4 regions of the Comamonas sp. E6 genome follow, and region 1 is predicted to be linked to each of the others. Evidence: predicted binding sites of a transcription regulator. Region 1 holds the regulator's gene; each other region holds the start of a gene.
The links. Region 1 encodes LexA, which represses DNA repair genes until DNA is damaged. Its sites were predicted from a motif close to ACTGTATNNNNATACAGT; they were not measured.
Positions count from the first base shown of each region.

Region 1 (4,638 bases):
TACGGACGACCACCCGTCTGCCTGGGCCAGCAAGAATTTCTACTCTCCTCAAGGATTTCCATGAAACTGATTTTGTTGGGTGCACCCGGCGCCGGCAAAGGCACTCAGGCGGCCTTTATTTGCCAAAAGTACGGTATCCCTCAAATCTCCACGGGCGACATGCTGCGCGCCGCCGTCAAGGCTGGCACCCCTCTGGGTCTGCAAGCCAAGGCCGTGATGGACGCCGGCCAGCTGGTCAGCGACGATCTGATCATCAACCTGGTCAAGGAACGCATTGCTCAGCCCGACTGCGCCAAGGGCTTCCTGTTTGACGGCTTCCCCCGCACCATTCCCCAGGCCGATGCCATGAAGGCCGCCGGCGTGAAGCTGGACTATGTGCTGGAAATCGATGTGCCCTTCGACGCCATCATCGAACGCATGAGCGGCCGCCGCAGCCACCCCGCCTCGGGCCGCACCTACCACGTCAAGTTCAACCCTCCCAAGGTGGAAGGCAAGGACGACGTGACCGGTGAAGACCTGGTTCAGCGCGAAGACGACAAGGAAGAAACCGTCAAGAAGCGCCTGGACGTCTACAGCAGCCAGACACGTCCTCTGGTGGACTACTACAGCAACTGGGCCAAGGCCGATGCAGCAGCGGCCCCCAAGTACCGCGCCATCAGCGGCACAGGCAGCGTGGAAGAAATCACCGAACGCGCTCTGGCCGCTCTGGCTTCCTGATCGCCCTGATCACTCGCTCATGGAGCCTTGCCGACTTTCGCGGCCAGGCATCTCTGGGAAAAAAAGGCTGGTGTCTTCACCGGCCTTTTTTGTTTTTGAAGCTCGCGCTCCCGGCCTTCAGGCTGGCATCAGCCCGGTGCAGGAAAGCTCCACCAAGGATGGCGTTGCAGCCATCAATATTCATAGCTGCCTACGCCTAAATTCATTAGATTTCAAACCAAAACACCATAAATACTCTTTATTAACACAGACCAGCAGCTCTCATAATAAGAGCATCAACCCAATTCGCGAGGCCAGCCCATCAGCTCCAGCATCAGGCTGATTCTGGCCTTGGCCGCCGGCAGGCTGCTCACACGGCCATCCCCCGCTCTCTCGGCCTGCACCACCTGCCCCTCCTCGCACCGGGTCGTGATGCGCAAAGCCATGCCTTGCGCCTGCGCCCAGTCCAGGGCTGCCCCCAATGCCTGATGGACCGTGCCATTTCCCGTGCCGACCACCACCACGGCACGCACGCCTGCCGCATACCAGGCCTGCATCACCGCCAGCGCTACGGCACTGTTGCAGCCCGCATGGCTGTGCAGCAACTCCACCTGGGGCCATTGACCTGCGGGCGGTAAAGCGATTGCAGGCAAGCCAGCCGCAGCAGCCCTAGGCAGCCCGCCCGTTGCCCAGCGCACCCGTCCCTCTTCCACCCAGCCCTGCGGGCCGGTGCCACTGCCATCAAAGGCATCCACACGGTAGGGATGCACCTTGCGCACCTGGCGCGCACTGAACACCCGGCCCGCCACCACGGCAAGCACACCGCGGCCCGCAGCCTGCATGTCGGCCGCACAGGCCACGGCATCGCGCAGATTGCCGGGGCCATCGGCCGAGATGGCTGTGGCCGGGCGCATGGCACAGGTCAACACCACGGGCTTTGCCGGGTGCAGAACGCATTGCAGAAACCAGGCGGTTTCCTCCAGCGTGTCCGTGCCGTGGGTAATGACGATGCCGCTCACATCATCACGCGCGAGCAACTCGGCACATCGCAGTGCGAGTGCATGCCAGGTCGCGTGATCCATATCCTTGCTGTCCAGCTGCGCCAGCTGCTCCGTCTGCAGCGACGCAGCAGCAACGCGTTCCAGGTCCGGCACGGCCTGCAGCAGCTGGGCCACGCCCAACTGGGCCGCACGGTAGCCCACACTGGTGCCAGCCTGCTCGGCGACACCGGCAATCGTGCCACCGGTGCCCAGGATGACGATATTTTTGTCACGTTCCACTTGCAGTCCTCTTCAAACTGATTAAAAATACAGGTACTGGATGAACACACAGTATTCATCATCGATCGATCAAGGAATGCCCATGGACCACCCCAAGCTCACTCCCCGCCAGCAGCAGATTCTGGACCTCATCCAGTCCAGCATCGCTCGCACGGGTGCGCCCCCTACCCGGGCCGAGATTGCCAGCACCTTCGGCTTCAAGTCGGCCAATGCTGCAGAAGAGCATTTGCAGGCACTGGCCCGCAAGGGCGTCATAGATCTGGTCAGCGGCACATCGCGCGGCATTCGCCTGCGCGCCGATACCGTGCGCACCATCAATGCGGCACGCGGCACCAGCTTTGCGCTGCCGCTCACGGCCCTGGCCCCGCTAGTGCTTCCTCTGGTCGGCCGCGTCGCTGCCGGCTCGCCTATTCTGGCCCAGGAACATATCGATCAGAGCTATTCGGTCGAGCCCAGCCTGTTTGCCGCCAAGCCCGACTACCTGCTCAAGGTCCGCGGCATGTCCATGCGTGACGCGGGCATCATGGACGGCGACCTGCTGGCGGTACAGGCTACGCATGAAGCGCGCAACGGCCAGATTGTGGTGGCCCGCCTCGGTGACGACGTGACCGTCAAGCGCTTCAAGCGCACGCCTCAAGGCATCGAGCTGCTACCCGAGAACCCCGACTACAAGATCATTCACGTCGATCCTGAAGAGCCATTCGCCATCGAAGGCCTGGCCGTAGGCCTTATCCGCAACAGCATGTTCATGTAACGGGCAGACGGCGTCCCTCCGTCCATGCAGCGGAGGCACCGAGCCTCTTTCCCTCTCAAGCCCAGGTGGTAGGCGCGAAGCCGTTGAGCTTCTCCCTGGGCGGAGCTTTGCCTGAAGAACGCAATCCTGCCTTTATCCATGCCGCAAGGTCATCAAAGGAGTTGCCAAATGGGATTCGCCACATCACTGCAGTCTTTGACACGCCGGACCCTGAAAAGCCTGTCGTCCATGCAATCTTTCCCCCCGGACTTGCGGTGCGGCGAGGACGGCGCAGCCGCCACGCAGCCTGCTTCCCTCAATGCCCGTGGGCCGAAGGCAACGCGGATCGGCATTCCTTTCATGCGCGCCAACCGCAGCTGCGGCCGTCTCGCCGGCCATGCGCTTCGCATTCAGTCCGTTGCAGCCGCCCAGCTACATGTGCCGATGACCGCCGAACCTGCGCAGGTCGGCGCTCCGCGACTGCTCAAGATCGTGCAGCGTGAGCCGCACAGTCAGCCCGAATGCCTGCTGATCTCGGGCCGCATGGCCGATGTCTGCGCAGCGCTGGAGCGTATGGCACTTCATGAGCAAACAGCCCCGCAAGTCTGAAAGCACAGTGAGGTTTGACGGCCTGCACTTATGCGGCCCCGAGCCCGACCCGCAATAGGCCTGCAGGCGGAGCAACAAAGCTTCCATATGCATCCAACAGGAAGCCATTTCAGCGCTCTTGGCCCATTGGCTGGCAGATATGACGCCAGACGACTCTGCCAGCAGTGCATAGGCGAAAAACTCGATATCGCCAAAGCAGACCCTCTGCCTTGGCGCCGAACGATCTGGATCGCCATGTAAATTTTTTACTGATGCTCTGCAGGAGCCTGTCCGCCGAAACGCATTTCGCACAAGCCTCGCAGCCTTCTAAACTCCTTGTCAGGCGCGAATATGCGTCAGAGCGGATACCCGGATCAGGGTATTGCGGCACCTCTTCGACAGTGGAAACATTCATATACACATGTCAACGAGGGCGTCTTATGAGTGCCTACCGCAAGCTCTTGCAGCACATACAGGCCAAAGACGCCAATGGGAACCTGCGCCTGATTCTGGTCTATCAGAGCTTTGATGAGGTCGACATGCCGCATGGCGTCTCCATACGCCCGTCTGCCATTTACTTTGAAACTGCCGATCACCAGGAGGTCAACTGGCTCAATCCACAGCAGTTCGAGATAGAGGCCACTGGCGAAATCCTCAATCGCGTTCCCCCTTCGCCCGAGGAATGAAACAACTCGACGCGATCGACCCCGTTACAGAGTCTTACCTCCTGTCTACAACTCTGCTGCATTCAAGAACTAGGCATTGCGCGGCTCGAAATATTGGAATAAATTGATTCTCAGGCACATCTTCCGGCATCAGGAGGCTGAACATGTTCAAGCACCTGCTCATTCCCACCGATGGCACCAAACTGTCAGAGGCTGCCGTGCGTGCTGGCGTTCTGCTTGCGCGTGAACAAGGCGCCAAGGTGACCGGCCTTTATGTCATGCCCGATTACCGCGCCATCATCTACGGCGCGGACGCACTGCTGACTTACAACAGCGCAGAGTTCGAGCGAAGTGCCAACAGCGATGCAGATGCGGCTTTGCAGTTCGTTGACCAGATTGCCAGACCTGAAGGCGTACCCTGCAACTTTGTGCGAGTCACCCACGCCTCTGTTTACCAAGCCATTGTTCAGCAGGCGCAGGAATTGCAGTGCGACCTGATTTGCATGGCCTCACACGGTCGCAAAGGTATCGGCGGAATTTTGCTGGGCAGCGAAACCCAGCGCGTTCTGACGCACAGCCATGTCCCGGTGCTTGTACACCGGCCCGCCTCCACCGGCAAACATTAAGGAGCCAGAAATATCGAATAGCAGTCCTGCATGTCGCACGCTTGCCTCGA
Region 1 is NZ_BBXH01000009.1:70,912-75,549, forward strand. It holds gene adk (adenylate kinase) at 61-717, shown strand; gene CSE6_RS08540 (asparaginase) at 993-1,976, opposite strand; gene lexA (transcriptional repressor LexA) at 2,059-2,730, shown strand; gene CSE6_RS08550 (hypothetical protein) at 2,959-3,318, shown strand; gene CSE6_RS08555 (hypothetical protein) at 3,738-3,983, shown strand; gene CSE6_RS08560 (universal stress protein) at 4,127-4,588, shown strand.

Region 2 (4,638 bases), on a different contig from region 1:
CCGACCTGATCAACGCCGGCAAGCAGACCGTGACCACGCTTCCCGGTTCGGCCATTTTCGGCTCCGACCAGTCGTTTGCCATGATTCGCGGCGGCAAGATCAATCTGTCCATTCTGGGCGCCATGCAGGTGTCCGAAAAAGGCGATCTGGCCAACTGGATGATTCCCGGCAAGATGGTCAAGGGCATGGGCGGAGCCATGGACCTGGTGGCGGGCGTCAAGCGCGTCATCGTGCTCATGGAACATGTGGCCAAGAAAAAGGACGGCACGACCGACCTGAAGATCCTGCCCAGCTGCACCCTGCCGCTAACGGGTCTGGGCGTGGTGGATCGCATCATCACCGATCTGGGCGTGATGGACGTGACACCCGAAGGCCTGAAGCTGGTGGAACTGGCCGATGGCGTGAGCTTTGACGAGATCCAGTCCAAGACGGGTGTGACGCTGCTGAAATAAGCGGCGCTGCGCTCCCAGGCAAGAACCGCTGCGGCGGTTCTTTTTTTGCGCCTTTTTCTGCAGCATTGGCAGAATTAATAGCTGTCGGGGTTGATAGGGCAAGCGATGCAAGCTGTTTTTGCTTTAATTGCGGCCCACAAATTATTGCAATCTGCAACAATCGAGTTTGATTGAGCAGACAGAAACAGAGCGCTTTGATGAGTGAGAACGCTGGTGCGCAGGGGCACGAGACCGATGTACATTTTTTGCGCGCAGTCACCGATATGGCCGAGCATACGGAGGTCATGACAGGCGATGCAATCTATACCGATAAGGGCATGAAACTGGTGGACAAAGGCACACGTGTTGACAGTCGTCTCTATGACCGTCTGGTCATGCACAAGCTGCGTGACCCGATCGATGCCAACCTGATCACGGGCGATCTGGTCGACGTGACATCCCTGGTCGCTCTGGCGCGCCAGCAATGCGAACAGGTCGATCTGCTGCATCGCATGGTGGCGTCCATCGGCGATATCGAGCGTCTGCTGGCGCCGCTCAAGAGTCTGCTGCTGCCCCAGGCCATTGCCTTCAAGCTCACCGTCATGCGCGAGCAGCGCAGCGACCTCTACCAGCACAGCCTGCAGATGACGCTGGTGGCGATCTTTCTGGCGCTCAAGAACGGCTGGACCGAGCGCGAATGCGTGCCGCTGGCCACGGCCGCGCTGCTGCACGATGTAGGCATGCTCTATATGGACCCGGTCTGGACCGACCCGGACCATCGCTTGAGCGGCGAGGAACGCAAGCATCTGGTCGCGCATTCCGTCACCGCCATGCTGGTGGTGCGCAGTACCGAACTGTATTCGCGCGCCGTGGAAATCGCCGTGCTCGAGCACCATGAGCGCATGGATGGTTCCGGCTATCCGCGCGGCATCAAGGGCAACGCCATTTCGCCCATGGGTCAGGTGCTGTTGCTGGCCGAGGTGGTCTCGGCCTTCTTCGAGAAATTCACGGACATGCCGGGCCAGCGCCTGTCGCTCATGCTGCGCATGAACCACAAGAGCTATCCGGCCGATCTGGTGCACCTGATTCTGCCGCTGCTCTACGACGAAATCAGTCCCGGCAAGCCACTGGCGCCGCTGCAGGCCGAGTTCTCCCACAGTATTGCGGCTCTAGAGGCTGCGCTGCGCAAATGGAGCGAACTCAGGCGCGACTTTCCCGAGCACTGGCAGCAAATGCCCGATGCGCAGGCGGCGGTGGCCGTGGAAGCCAGTCTTGCGCAACTGCAGAAACAGCTGGCCGAGGCAGGCTCTCACCCCAGCCAGCAACTGGACGTGCTGAGCTATTTCAAGGACGACGCCTTGGGCATGAGTGAGCTGGCCCTGGTCAACCGCGAGGCCCTGTGGCAGTTGCAGGCCATCATGAACGACTGCCTGCGCCGCTGGCCCACGCTGGGGCAGGGCGGCTCCACGCTGGAAGTCGCCGTGGCCGAATGGTGCGAGGCCTGTGCTCAGTTGATGCCGCAGGCAGGCCGCAGCTCGGCCATGAATGCCGACAGGCAGTCGCTGAATTGAAGGCATTGACCACGAGTTCCGCCCAGGACGGCTGGCCTCAAGTTTGATAGTGGCAGGCGCTTGATTGACAGGCGCTAAACCGGTATTTCTTCAAAATTCTGTGCATCACGCCGCAGCGCGGCGTGCTTTGCTGCTTCTGCTTGCGCCATCCTGAAAAAGTATTTTTGATAGCGCACGATGTCCGATCTACAAGGGTCGACTGTATCTGCTGCCGATATTAAGGTCTTGTTTTGCGCGGAAACTTGAATAACTGTATATTTGTACAGTATTCAAGAGCTTTCGCATGCATACCCAGCCCCTGACATCCTTGGCCCATCCTGGCTCACCGCCCGGCATGACGGAGTCTGTCCGGCAGCAAACAGGTGCAGAGCAGGGCGTGCGGCCGGGTCTGCCCGCTGCGGGCAGCCCGCATTTGTCCACCATACAGATTCCCGGTGTCTGGCGCGGCACGGACTGGCAGGCGGGCGCCGGCTCTCAGGTCTGGCCCAGCGGTCATGTTGCGCTGGATGCCGAGCTGCCGGGCGGCGGCTGGCCCGGCAATGCCTTGATTCAGCTGCAGCAACCCGCGCACTGCCATGCGGAGTGGGCCTTGCTGTTGCCGGCGCTGGCCGCCCGTGTCCGGCAGCATGCGGCTTCACGCGCGGATTCAGGGCTGGGCCAACTGGTGCTGGTGGCTCCACCCTATCTGCCTTTTACCCCGGCCTTGCAGGCCGCCGGTATTGACGCCAAGCGGCTGTGCGCGGTGCAGCCGGGGCGCAGTGCCCAGGATCTGGCCTGGGCCTGCGAGCAGGCTCTGCATTGCCGGGATGTGCTGGCGGTGCTGGCCTGGTTGCCCGAACTTCCCGCGTCCACGCTGCGCCGCTTGCAACTGGCCGCCGCTTCGCAGGGCCGGCCTCTGTGGCTATGGCAGGAGTCGCAGGCCGCGCCGCACAGCTCCCCCGCCGCATTGCGGTTGAGACTGGAGAGAGTCACGACAGTCTTCGCTGCCCAGCAGGCGCCGGGTTTGCAGATACAGATACTGAAGCGCCGTGGGCCTTTGCTGGAGCGCCCCATACAGCTCGCGCTTTCGCAGTGGGCCTGGCAGCCCGTGCTGCAGGCGCAGGCCCAAAGACATGCGCGCCAGAGCGAGGAGGCTGTCATGCTCATGCAAGGGCGCATGACAGTCGCCGCTCCTGCAACGGCCTCGCCTTGGATGACGGAGGCATGAGATGGGCAGTGCAGAGCACTGGATGGCCTGGCCTCTGGCCTGCCTGAGCGAGTCAAGCCCGGTGGCTGAGAGTGCCTGCTGGTGGGCGCTGGAGTTTTCGCCGCGTGTGGCCTTGCTCGAAGACGCCTTGCTCATGGAGACCAGCCTGGTGCAGCGTCTTTGGGGCGGAGCCGAGGTCTTGCTGGCGCGGCTGGACAGTGCTTTTGCGCAAGCTTGTCAGGCTGGCCCCCCGGAGTCCGGGGGCGGCGATGCGGCATTGCAGCCGCTGCGCGGCCAGGGCGGCACGGCCTGGCAGGCTTTGGCACGGCTGCGGCTGCAGCAGGCCCGGCCTTGCGGCTCCGTCCCTGTTTCCCTGTCCATGTCTGAGTCATCGCTGCATGCCGATGCGCTGCCGCTATGGACGCTGAGCGCCCTGGAGCAGCACAGCTCCGTGCTGCTGCGCCTGGGTTGCCGCAGCTGGGGCGATGTGCGAGCATTGCCGCGCGCGGGGCTGTCGCGCCGCATTGGAGCCAAGGCCTTGCGTGCGCTCGACGAGGCCTATGGTCTGCAGCCCCAGCCGCTTGACTGGCTGCAACTGCCCCAGCAATTCCTGCTGCGCCACGACCTGGGTTACCCGGCTCACCATGCCGATGCCGTGCTCCATGCCGCGCAGCCGCTGTTGCGCGCGCTGCAGTCCTGGTTGCAGGCCCGTCACCATGCGGTGCTGGCGCTGCGATTGCGCTGGCACCATGATCTGCGCCGTATCGACGGCCAGGAGCTGCCGGTCTGGGGAGCGCTTGTCATCCGCACGGCTCAGCCCACGCAGGGCATGGCGCATTTGCAGCGCCTGTTGCGTGAGCACCTGGGCCAGCAGCGCTGGCGCGCCCCCGTGGACATGCTGGAGTTGCAGGCGCTGGAGACGGTTCCCTGGGCGGCCGAGCCGCTGAGCTGTCTGCCGGCCGCCCAGGGCCAGAGCCCGTCGGACAGTCTGGCCTGGCATGAATGGGTGGAGCGCCTGAGCGCCCGCTGGGGCGAGGAGACCGTGCAAATGGTGCAGCCGCGGGCCGATCACCGCCCCGAGCAGATGCAGTGCTGGCAAGCTGCGGCGAAGCTGCTGCAGAGCCAGAAGCCAGGCGGCACCAGGGCTAGCGCCAGGGCCGAGGCGGGAGCCGGCTTCAGGCCACGCCGTCAGCCCGGCTGTGCCGACTCCTGGCAAGCCCTGTGGCCGCCCTGGCTGTTGTCCAAGCCCCAGGCCTTGCCCGTGCAGGACAATCGTCCCCAATGGCATGGGCCACTGCAGCTCAAGGCCGGGCCCTACAGGCTGGAGTCCGGCTGGTGGGATGCGGCTGGCGATGCGTTTGCCGATGCCCAGGCCGGCGCGCCGGTCGGCTTGGCCGTGCGTGACTATTTCGTGGCCTATAACGCCGTGGTCGGCCATGTCTGGATTTAC
Region 2 is NZ_BBXH01000008.1:183,592-188,229, forward strand. It holds gene CSE6_RS07530 (3-oxoacid CoA-transferase subunit B) at 1-452, shown strand, start outside; gene CSE6_RS07535 (HD-GYP domain-containing protein) at 650-2,002, shown strand; gene imuA (translesion DNA synthesis-associated protein ImuA) at 2,286-3,209, shown strand; gene CSE6_RS07545 (hypothetical protein) at 3,211-4,638, shown strand, end outside.
Region 2: the regulator LexA is predicted to act here: its motif matches at 2,252-2,269, upstream of imuA (translesion DNA synthesis-associated protein ImuA).

Region 3 (4,638 bases), on a different contig from region 1:
GTCGCCATGCGGGTGAAAGCGGCCCAGCACGTCGCCGACGACACGGGCGCTCTTGACCGGCTTGGCCGCCGTATTGCCATTCGGGCCGCTATAGCCCAGACCCATGCGGTCCATGGCATAGAGGATGCGGCGCTGCACGGGCTTGAGGCCATCGCTGACATCGGGCAGGGCACGGCCCTTGACCACCGACAAAGCGTATTCGAGATAGGCGCGCTGTGCGTATTGACCCAGGTCCAGTGCATCGCCAGCGGCTTGTTGAGACAAATCCAGTGTGGTTTGATCGCTCATGAATTCTTTGTGATTTTCCAAATTGCGCCGATCCGGCGACTCAAGGTATTTGCGCGTCCGCGGCCGCAGAGGCCGCGCCCGGCAGAGTCATGCGTATGCGGGAGCCGCCGCGGCCAGCCGAGCCTGCCGCACCCAGCCGGCCGCTCAGGGGCCGGGCTGCCTGCAGCTGCTCGTAGATGCCGGTGACGGCCTTGACGTAATTCATTGTTTCTTTGTAGGGCGGAATCGCCTTGCCGAATTTCTGCACCGCACCTTCGCCCGCGTTATAGGCGGCCAGCACCAGATCGAGCCGGCCCGGGAACAAGTCCATCAGATAGCTCAGATAGCGCGCGCCGGCAGGAACGTTCACGGCCGGGTCGGCCAGTTGCTGCTGCATGCTGCGCTTTTTGCTGGCCGCCACGCCAAAGCGCTCTGCCGTGGCCGGCATCAGCTGCATCAGGCCGACAGCGCCCTTGGGCGAGATGGCCTGGGCATCAAAGCCGGACTCTACGGCGATCACGGCCTTGATCAGGTCGTAGTCCACGCCGGTTCTCTCGGCCGCTTTCTGCAGATGCGGCCTCACGCTCTTGTAGCGCGGCGAGACCTCGAAAAAGCTCTGCATGCGCGTGCGGGCGTTGAGCCCCTCGGCCGCCGAATCCTGCTTGAGCTGCAGACCCGGCTGGCTGCTGTCGTAGAGCTCGCCCTTGAAGAACAGCTTGTAGCGTTCGTCCAGCGCCTCGGCCGCAAAGTGCGTGACGCCGAATTCGTCGACATAGGCCCAGAGATCGGCATGCGCCGCCGGCGCCAGGGCCAGCCAGCCCGAGCCCGCCAGCAGGGCAGCTGCCACCGCACGTCGCAAGCGCACAGACGCGAACCCGCCGCGCGCGGGCGGCTGGCTGGGTGAGGCATCGAACATGGGCTTGTGCATGGCTGGCTCCATCGACCGCTGGTGAGCACTAGTGCAGACGTTGGCAACGCCGCCTAGATATCGACCTCCACGGCATCGCCATGCAGCTCCATCAGCTCGCGGCGGGCGGCGGCTTCGCCCTTGCCCATGAGCTTGGTGACCACGGCCTCCGACTGTGCAAAGTCCAGATTCATGAACTGCACCGGCAGCAGACGACGCGTATCGGGGTTCAGCGTGGTTTCCCACAACTGTTCGGCATTCATCTCGCCCAGGCCCTTGAAGCGGCTGACCTGGCATTTCTCGCGCGGCACGCCGTCCTTGGCGCATTTCTCGATGATGGCATCGAGCTCGCCCGCATCGAGCGCATAGACCTTGATGGCCGGCTTCTTGCCGCGCGCCGGCACGTCCACCCGGAACAGCGGCGGCAGCGCCACATGGATGTGGCCGGCTTCGATGAGCTTGGGGAAATGCTTGAAGAACAGCGTCAGCAGCAGCACCTGGATGTGCGAGCCGTCCACGTCCGCATCCGAGAGAATGCAGATCTTGCCGTAGCGCAGGCCGGACAGATCGGGCTCGTCGTTGGGGCCATGCGGGTCCACGCCGATCGCCACCGAGATATCGTGGATTTCGTTGTTGGCGAACAGCCGGTCGCGGTCCACCTCCCAGGTGTTGAGCACCTTGCCGCGCAGCGGCAGGATGGCCTGGGTTTCCTTGTCGCGGCCCATCTTGGCGCTGCCGCCCGCAGAGTCGCCCTCGACCAGAAACACCTCGTTGACGGCTATGTCCTTGCTCTCGCAATCGGTCAGCTTGCCGGGCAACACGGCCACGCCGCTGCCCTTGCGCTTTTCCACCTTCTGGCCGGCCTTCTGGCGGGTCTGGGCAGCCTTGATGGCGATCTCGGCCAGCTTCTTGCCCCAGTCCACATGCTCGTTGAGCCACAGCTCCAGCGCCGGGCGCACAAAGCCCGAGACCAGACGCACGGCATCGCGCGAGTTCAGGCGCTCCTTGATCTGGCCCTGGAACTGCGGGTCCAGCACCTTGGCATTGAGCACATAGCTGGCGCGCGCAAACACGTCGTCGGGCATGAGCTTGACGCCCTTGGGCAGCAGCGAGTGCATGTCGATGAAGGCCTTGACGGCCTGGAACAGGCCGTCGCGCAGGCCGCTGTCATGCGTGCCACCCGCCGTGGTCGGAATCAGGTTGACATAGCTTTCGCGCAGCGGCGCGCCGTCTTCGGTGAAGGCCACGCACCAGGCCGCGCCCTCGCCTTCGGCAAAGCTGTCGTTGTTCTTGTCGGCAAAGCCCTCGCCTTCGAAAAGGGGGATGACGGGCTCGCCATGCAGGCTCTGCGCCAGATAGTCGCGCAGACCGCCCTTGAACTGCCAGCTCTGGGTGTCACGCGACTTTTCGTTGATCAGCGAAACGGCCACGCCGGGCATGAGCACGGCCTTGCTGCGCAGCAGATGCACCAGCTCGCCCATGGGCAGGGCCGAGGATTCGAAGTATTTGGCATCGGGCCAGGCACGCACCGTCGTGCCCTGCTTGCGCTCGCCGGCCTGCAGAGGGCGCACCTTGAGCGGCTCGATCACATCGCCGCCCGAGAACACCAGCGTGGCCACCTGGCCGTCGCGGTGCACCTGCACCTCCAGGCGCGTGGCCAGCGCATTCGTCACCGAGACGCCCACGCCGTGCAGACCGCCCGAGAAGCTGTAGGCGCCGCCATTGCCCTTGTCGAACTTGCCGCCCGCGTGCAAGCGCGTGAAGACCAGCTCCACCACGGGCGCCTTCTCCTCGGGGTGCAGGCCGAAGGGAATGCCGCGGCCGTCGTCCTCCACGCTGTAGGAGCCGTCGGCATGCATGGTGAACTTGATTTTCTTGCCGTAGCCGGCAAGCGCCTCGTCGGCCGCGTTGTCGATCACCTCCTGCAGGATGTGCAGGGGGTTGTCGGTGCGCGTATACATGCCGGGACGCTGTTTGACAGGCTCCAGACCCTTGAGAACGCGGATCGAGCCTTCGGAATATTCGTTGGACGGTTTGACTGCCATGGGGGCGGATTGTAGTGGCCTCTCCGGATGAGAGCTGGATAAATTCACAGTTGTTTACTCCCAATACTCTTGCACAAAGCCCGAACATCTGTCTTGGCAACGTGTTTTTACCGGGTCTTCATCGCTGCGGATACTCTTAAAACAATAGCATCTACCGCATGCCATTCATACGTTATGGATAGTTTTAAATCCATATCCATTACATGGATTGCGCAAGGCGCTCACTTTTTCTTTCTTCCGCCCTGCTCCGGCTCCCGCGCCGCAGCTTGCCGGTCACGCATTCTGGCAGGCCAGCCTGCCACGCATGTGACGGCCTGCGCAGGCGCAAAACAGCTTGTTTCGTTAAAGTGACAAGTTGACCGCACCCCAAGCCTTTTTTCGCACACACGGCATGACTACAAAGACAACTCAAGCCCCCATGTCCATGGCGCAGATTCTTCTGTGCGGTGGCGCCATCGTCACGCTCTCCATGGGCATTCGCCACGGCTTCGGCCTGTGGCTGCAACCCATCACCCAGGAGATGGGCTGGACGCGCGAGAACTTTTCCCTGGCCATTGCCGTGCAGAACCTGTCCTGGGGCATCCTGGGCATCTTCGTCGGCATGCTGGCCGATCGCATCGGCGCCTTCAAGGTGCTGATCGGCGGCTCCATCCTCTATGCCCTGGGCCTGGCCGGCATGGCGCTGTCTCCCGATGCCACCGTGTTTTTGCTGACCGCCGGCGTGCTGATCGGCGCGGCCCAGGCCGGCACCACCTATGCCGTGATCTACGGCGTGCTGGGCCGGCAGATTCCCGTGGCGCGGCGCAGTTGGGCCATGGGCGTGGCCGCGGCAGCAGGATCGTTCGGCCAGTTCTTCATGGTGCCCGTGGAAGGCAAGCTGATCGCGCAGTTCGGCTGGTCCAATGCCTTGCTGATACTGGCGCTGTTCGCGCTGCTGATCGCCGCCCTGGCCTTCGGCCTGCGCGAGCCGGGCTTTGGCGGCAGCACGCCCATCAAGCGCGAGCAGACCGTGGGCCAGGCGCTCAGGGAAGCCTGGACCTACCCCAGCTTTCTGCTGCTGATGGCGGGCTACTTTGTCTGCGGCTTCCAGGTCATGTTCATCGGCGTGCACATGCCCAGCTATCTGAAGGACTTCGGCATGGCGCCCCATGTGGCCAGCTATTCGCTGGCCCTGGTCGGCCTGTTCAATATCTTCGGCACCTATCTGGCCGGCAATCTGGGCCAGAAGCTGCCCAAGCGTTACCTGCTGTCGGGCATCTACGGTCTGCGCTCGGTGGCCACCGTGGCCTTTTTGCTGGCACCGCTGTCGCCCTGGTCGGTCTATGCCTTCTGCGCCGCCATGGGCTTTCTGTGGCTGTCCACCGTTCCGCTGACCAATGCCACCATCGCCCAGATCTTCGGCGTGCAGCATCTGTCAAT
Region 3 is NZ_BBXH01000021.1:57,545-62,182, forward strand. It holds gene parC (DNA topoisomerase IV subunit A) at 1-288, opposite strand, end outside; gene CSE6_RS18605 (lytic transglycosylase domain-containing protein) at 329-1,195, opposite strand; gene CSE6_RS18610 (DNA topoisomerase IV subunit B) at 1,249-3,219, opposite strand; gene CSE6_RS18615 (MFS transporter) at 3,638-4,638, shown strand, end outside.
Region 3: the regulator LexA is predicted to act here: its motif matches at 3,253-3,270, upstream of CSE6_RS18610 (DNA topoisomerase IV subunit B).

Region 4 (4,638 bases), on a different contig from region 1:
CTTAGTCCACCTCATTTGGGCCTGCAAGCAAGAACACCCTGCCATGTGGGTAGGGCGAATGGACTTCGAAGTCCACTTCGAGCAAAGTGCTGTTGGTTACTCAGAAGCTAGCAACTGCCAGCACCTAGTCATGATCAAGAGGTGGGACACCAAGCCTGCGGGCAGCTATCTTCACACTTGCGACAAGATTGCTGTGCGCTACGGCATCACTCCTGGCACCGTACCTGGCGCAAAGATGATTCAAATAAGCCCTAAGCCATCGAAGCAGCGCACCACGCTGGCCAGAATTGAGCTGCCTTTCGTGGCGGAGCGCGCTTAGCGATTAAATATAGTACCGACCAAATGCCACATCCAGCTCACAGCCCCACCCATATTGCCGCAGACACCCCATTGCGTTAGCCTGCTGGCTCCACCATTGCTCAGGAGCCTGCCATGTCCCGTCGTTTGGTTCTTTCTGCCAGCACCGCCCTTGCGGCTGCCGCACTGATTGTGGGTTGCGGCGCCATGGGGGCGTCGGGCGGCAACCCCATGAGCTTCTTCATCACCAGCACCAACCCCGGCAAGGGCGGCGACCTGGGCGGGCTGGCCGGGGCCGACCGCTACTGCCAGTCGCTGGCCGCAAGCGTGGGCGCAGGCAACAAGACCTGGCGCGCCTACCTGAGCAATGCGGCGCTGAATGGGCAACCCGCTGTCAATGCGCGCGATCGCATTGGCAACGGCCCGTGGCGCAACGCCAAGGGCGTGGTCATTGCCACCAGCGCGGCCGACCTGCACAGCGCCAATGCCAAGGTCGGCAAGGACACCTCGCTGACTGAAAAGGGCGAAGTCGTCTCGGGCTTTGGCGATGAGGTCAACCGCCACGACATCCTGACCGGCTCGCGCCCTGACGGCACGCTGGCCGTGCCCGAGCCCGGCAAGGACACCACCTGCGGCAACTGGACCAAGAGCGACGGCGGCTCTGCCATCGTGGGCCACCACGACCACAAGGGCACCAACCCCGACCCTGTGGCCAATGCCTCGTGGAACTCATCGCACGGCACGCGCGGCTGCAGCGTCGACCAGCTCAAACAGAGTGGCAGCGCCGGGCTGATGTACTGCTTTGCGACCAACTGAGCGGGATGAAAACGCGGGCTTCGGCCCGCCCCAGTTCAAGCAGGGTGTCCTTGCCCTGTTTGAACAAGACTATGAAGTTCACCACGCTCCCAGCACACCGATATAGCTGCCCAACTTGATGGCGAGCAAGCGCCGTCCCTGAGCGCTTCTCACGGTTCAGTGCTCACCGCCACCCTACTCTGCCTGGTCATCGACACGGTGCTCAGCTACGCCAAGGTCTGCAATCGACAAGCCGGCATCTGATGAGGTGATGCTCGGTCCACTATTCATGAAGTGATCCTGAGCATATAATTAGCCACCATATTATATTTTGGCTAACTAATGAAGCTTGAACAGAAGTACCAGGCGCTAATTGAAGAAGCACAACGACGCAAACTTCCCGATGTGGATGGCATCCAGCTGTGCTTTCAAGTGCTGTCGATGGCTGCAAACATCGACCGCGACTGCGCTGCTTTGCTGGCCCCTCATGGTTTGTCTGAGGGGCGCTTTGTGCTGTTGTTCCTTCTCGATGTGGCGCCTGACGGACTCGCACCCAACGCGCTGGCCGAACAGGCTGGCGTGACGCGCGCCACGGTGACCGGTCTCTTAGACGGACTGGAACGCGAGGGTCTGATTGAACGTCACGCCAACGCCGAAGACCGCCGCGCACTTTGCATTCGGCTGACCTCAAAAGGAAAACAGCTCGCCGGTACCGTTATCGACCAGCATGGTCGGTGGATTGCTGGCCTGTTTGGCAACCTGTCTGCACATGAGCGCAAGCAGCTGGCAGCGTTGCTGGAGAAAGTACGAGGCCCCGAATCGGACGTTGAATCATGAGGGATCAAGTCCGCAAGGGTGCGACGCGCACCGTTGACATCCCTCGGGACGTTCTGCATGCGCTATCGCGTGGGGAGTTGCAATGCGCGACGCTGGCTGAATGCCTGGCAGTCAACCAGGCCGTACTGGCACGAACACTCTTTCCGGCACTTACGGCTCAAGCACTGAGCATGATCGATGAAGCCTGCCAACTAGGCGTGCTCAAACGCATGGCCCGTATCGGCGCAGTCTTGCTGGAGGCCCTGGGTACTGAGGGCATCGCACAATGCCAAACGCACCGCGCCGATATGGCACGAGGCTGGGCATGTTTCATGATCGGTGCCCGGCCTAACCTGGATCTCGGTGTACGGCTGGCCGCAATGCGCCCGCTGGCAGACGATGCCCATTTTGGTGTGCGTGAATGGGCTTGGATGGCAATGCGGCCGCACCTGGTGCAAGACCTGGCTGCGGCTATCGCTCAGCTGATGCCATGGACACAAGATCCTTCTGAACGTGTCCGACGATTCGCGTGCGAGGTCTTGCGTCCCCCCGGTGTGTGGAGCACGCATATCTCACAGCTCAAACGCTCGCCCGAGCAAGCGCTGCCTTTGCTCTCAGCTCTGAAGAGCGACCCTTCGGTCTACGTGCAGGATTCGGTCGCCAATTGGCTCAATGATGCCGCCAAGGACCAGCCAAGCTGGGTGCGTGATATCTGCGCCCAATGGCTTCAAAGCACCCAAGCCGCCGCCACACATCGTATATGTCAACGCGCACTGCGCAATCTCAAGTGAAAGTGGAACCATGTCTCATTACCTTGTAGAGCTCTACACCCCCAATTCGGCTTGGCTCGCACTGCCCGCCGAACAAAGGCAACATTTTCTTGGCGGCATCGGACTCGCATTGAATCAACTCTCCAGCCTCGGTGTCGAAGTCCTCTCCCTGGCAGAAACGGACTCCAACATTGACCAAGGAACCGCGCATACATTCCTTGGTATTTGGCGCTTTCCTGACCAGGCCGCTCGTGACGCCCTGCTGGCGGGCATCAAAGCCAGCGGCTGGTACGACTACTTTGACCATGTGAATGCAGCCAGCACTCAAGGGGCGGCGGATATTCACCTGGCTGCTCTAGCTGCCGCGTAGCGCAGTCTTTCGGACAATGCCTGCGTGCTCTGCAATACATGCGGCTAGTCATTTCTAGTGCTCACTAATGCCCGCTGATGCCCACTAATGGCCGCCCGCCACAGTCACCACTGCGGGCTGGCCAGCTTTCGGCACAGCATATGCAACTCAACATGGACCCCCGGCTCCGCACAGAACCGGGTGCAAGATCGAGTGGAAAGCATGCGACATCAACGTGGATTCATGACACCTGAGTCGCATCAATCGCTACACTGTACATATGCACAGTCATCGTCTCATGAGCGGTATGCCCGTCCAACTGATTGCGTCCCCGGTTACCTTGCCGCTGGCTGATCGCAGCGCACGCGCAGGCTCGCCCGCGAATGACTTCGCTGGCAAGCGGCTGGATATTACGGACCTGCTGGTCACGCACCCCAAGGCCACGTTCCTGCTGCGCGTGACCGGCCCGTCCATGCAGGAACACGGCATCGATGACGGCGATATCGTCGTGGTGGACAGGGAGCTGCGCGCTCGCGATGGGAGCATCGTCGTGGCGGTTGTCGAGCGCGAGCTCGTCATCAGAGCGCTGGACAGCGATGGCGACACTTGCAAGCTCAGGGCAGGCGCCCCCACCTACCCCGACATCGTGCCGCCAGAAGGACAGACGCTGGAAATCTGGGGTGTCGTCACCAGTTGCATCAAGCGCTTTGCGAGATGAATACATGCGCGCGCCAGCCCACCGCAGGCGGCCGTTGAAATCTGACTAGCACCCAGAAAAGCGCCTGCTAACAAGGAAAGGCAATGTAGCTCTTTACATTGCCTTTTTCTTTGGTCAAAAGATAAAAGCGGATTGCACCTTACCTAAGGCACAGATTGGGCTGCCTCAGCTTTATTTATCCTTTTGTATCTTTTGGATCGTTCCCATAGCTGTGCTTTGCGCGTATCTGACTATTGTCTCCACGATGAATAGAGACTTCCGCCCCAGATTTTTTGGCTAGTTCGCGTGTGGCCTCAAAAACTGCTTTCTGTGTATCGCCCACAACGCTTGCCCTAGATGCGTCCTGACGTTCGCCGCGCCACTTCCCGTCGGCGCCTTGATAGACGTTGTAATCTTTTTTTGACATGAGCTCCTCCATTCAAAGGTCAAGTAAAAAAACACTTTGTGCAATTGGCAAGTCCTGTGTTCACGCCTGAACCCATAACTTCAGATGTTCCCATCAGTTCCTCCTAGCCAAGCACTGCGCGATCTTATACTTTTCACGTGGCTAATAGGGATACGTCGAGCTTAGAATCATCCACTCTTCCTTCTACAAATATTTTTCTCCGAGTTTTAAAAACATGGACAGCATCACAATTTCTGACTGGCTCATCGTTACTGCGACTCTACTAAGCCCACTGATAGCGGTTCAAGTGACTCGTTTTCTTGATAGTCGCAATGAAGCTCGAGCGCGAAAAATAAGTGTTTTCAAAACTCTAATGTCAACGCGCGCCTATGCACTCTCTTGGACGCACGTCGAGGCACTAAATAGGATTGATCTTGAGTTCGGAAAGGGAAGCAAGAAAGAGCGCAGTGTCATTGAGGCATGGAAGGCATATCATGACATACTTAGC
Region 4 is NZ_BBXH01000028.1:57,041-61,678, forward strand. It holds gene CSE6_RS22255 (FAD-dependent oxidoreductase) at 1-319, shown strand, start outside; gene CSE6_RS22260 (hypothetical protein) at 433-1,113, shown strand; gene CSE6_RS22265 (MarR family winged helix-turn-helix transcriptional regulator) at 1,435-1,929, shown strand; gene CSE6_RS22270 (DNA alkylation repair protein) at 1,926-2,699, shown strand; gene CSE6_RS22275 (DUF6616 family protein) at 2,710-3,048, shown strand; gene CSE6_RS22280 (LexA family transcriptional regulator) at 3,335-3,745, shown strand; gene CSE6_RS22285 (DUF2188 domain-containing protein) at 3,921-4,151, opposite strand; gene CSE6_RS22290 (DUF6680 family protein) at 4,366-4,638, shown strand, end outside.
Region 4: the regulator LexA is predicted to act here: its motif matches at 3,299-3,316, upstream of CSE6_RS22280 (LexA family transcriptional regulator).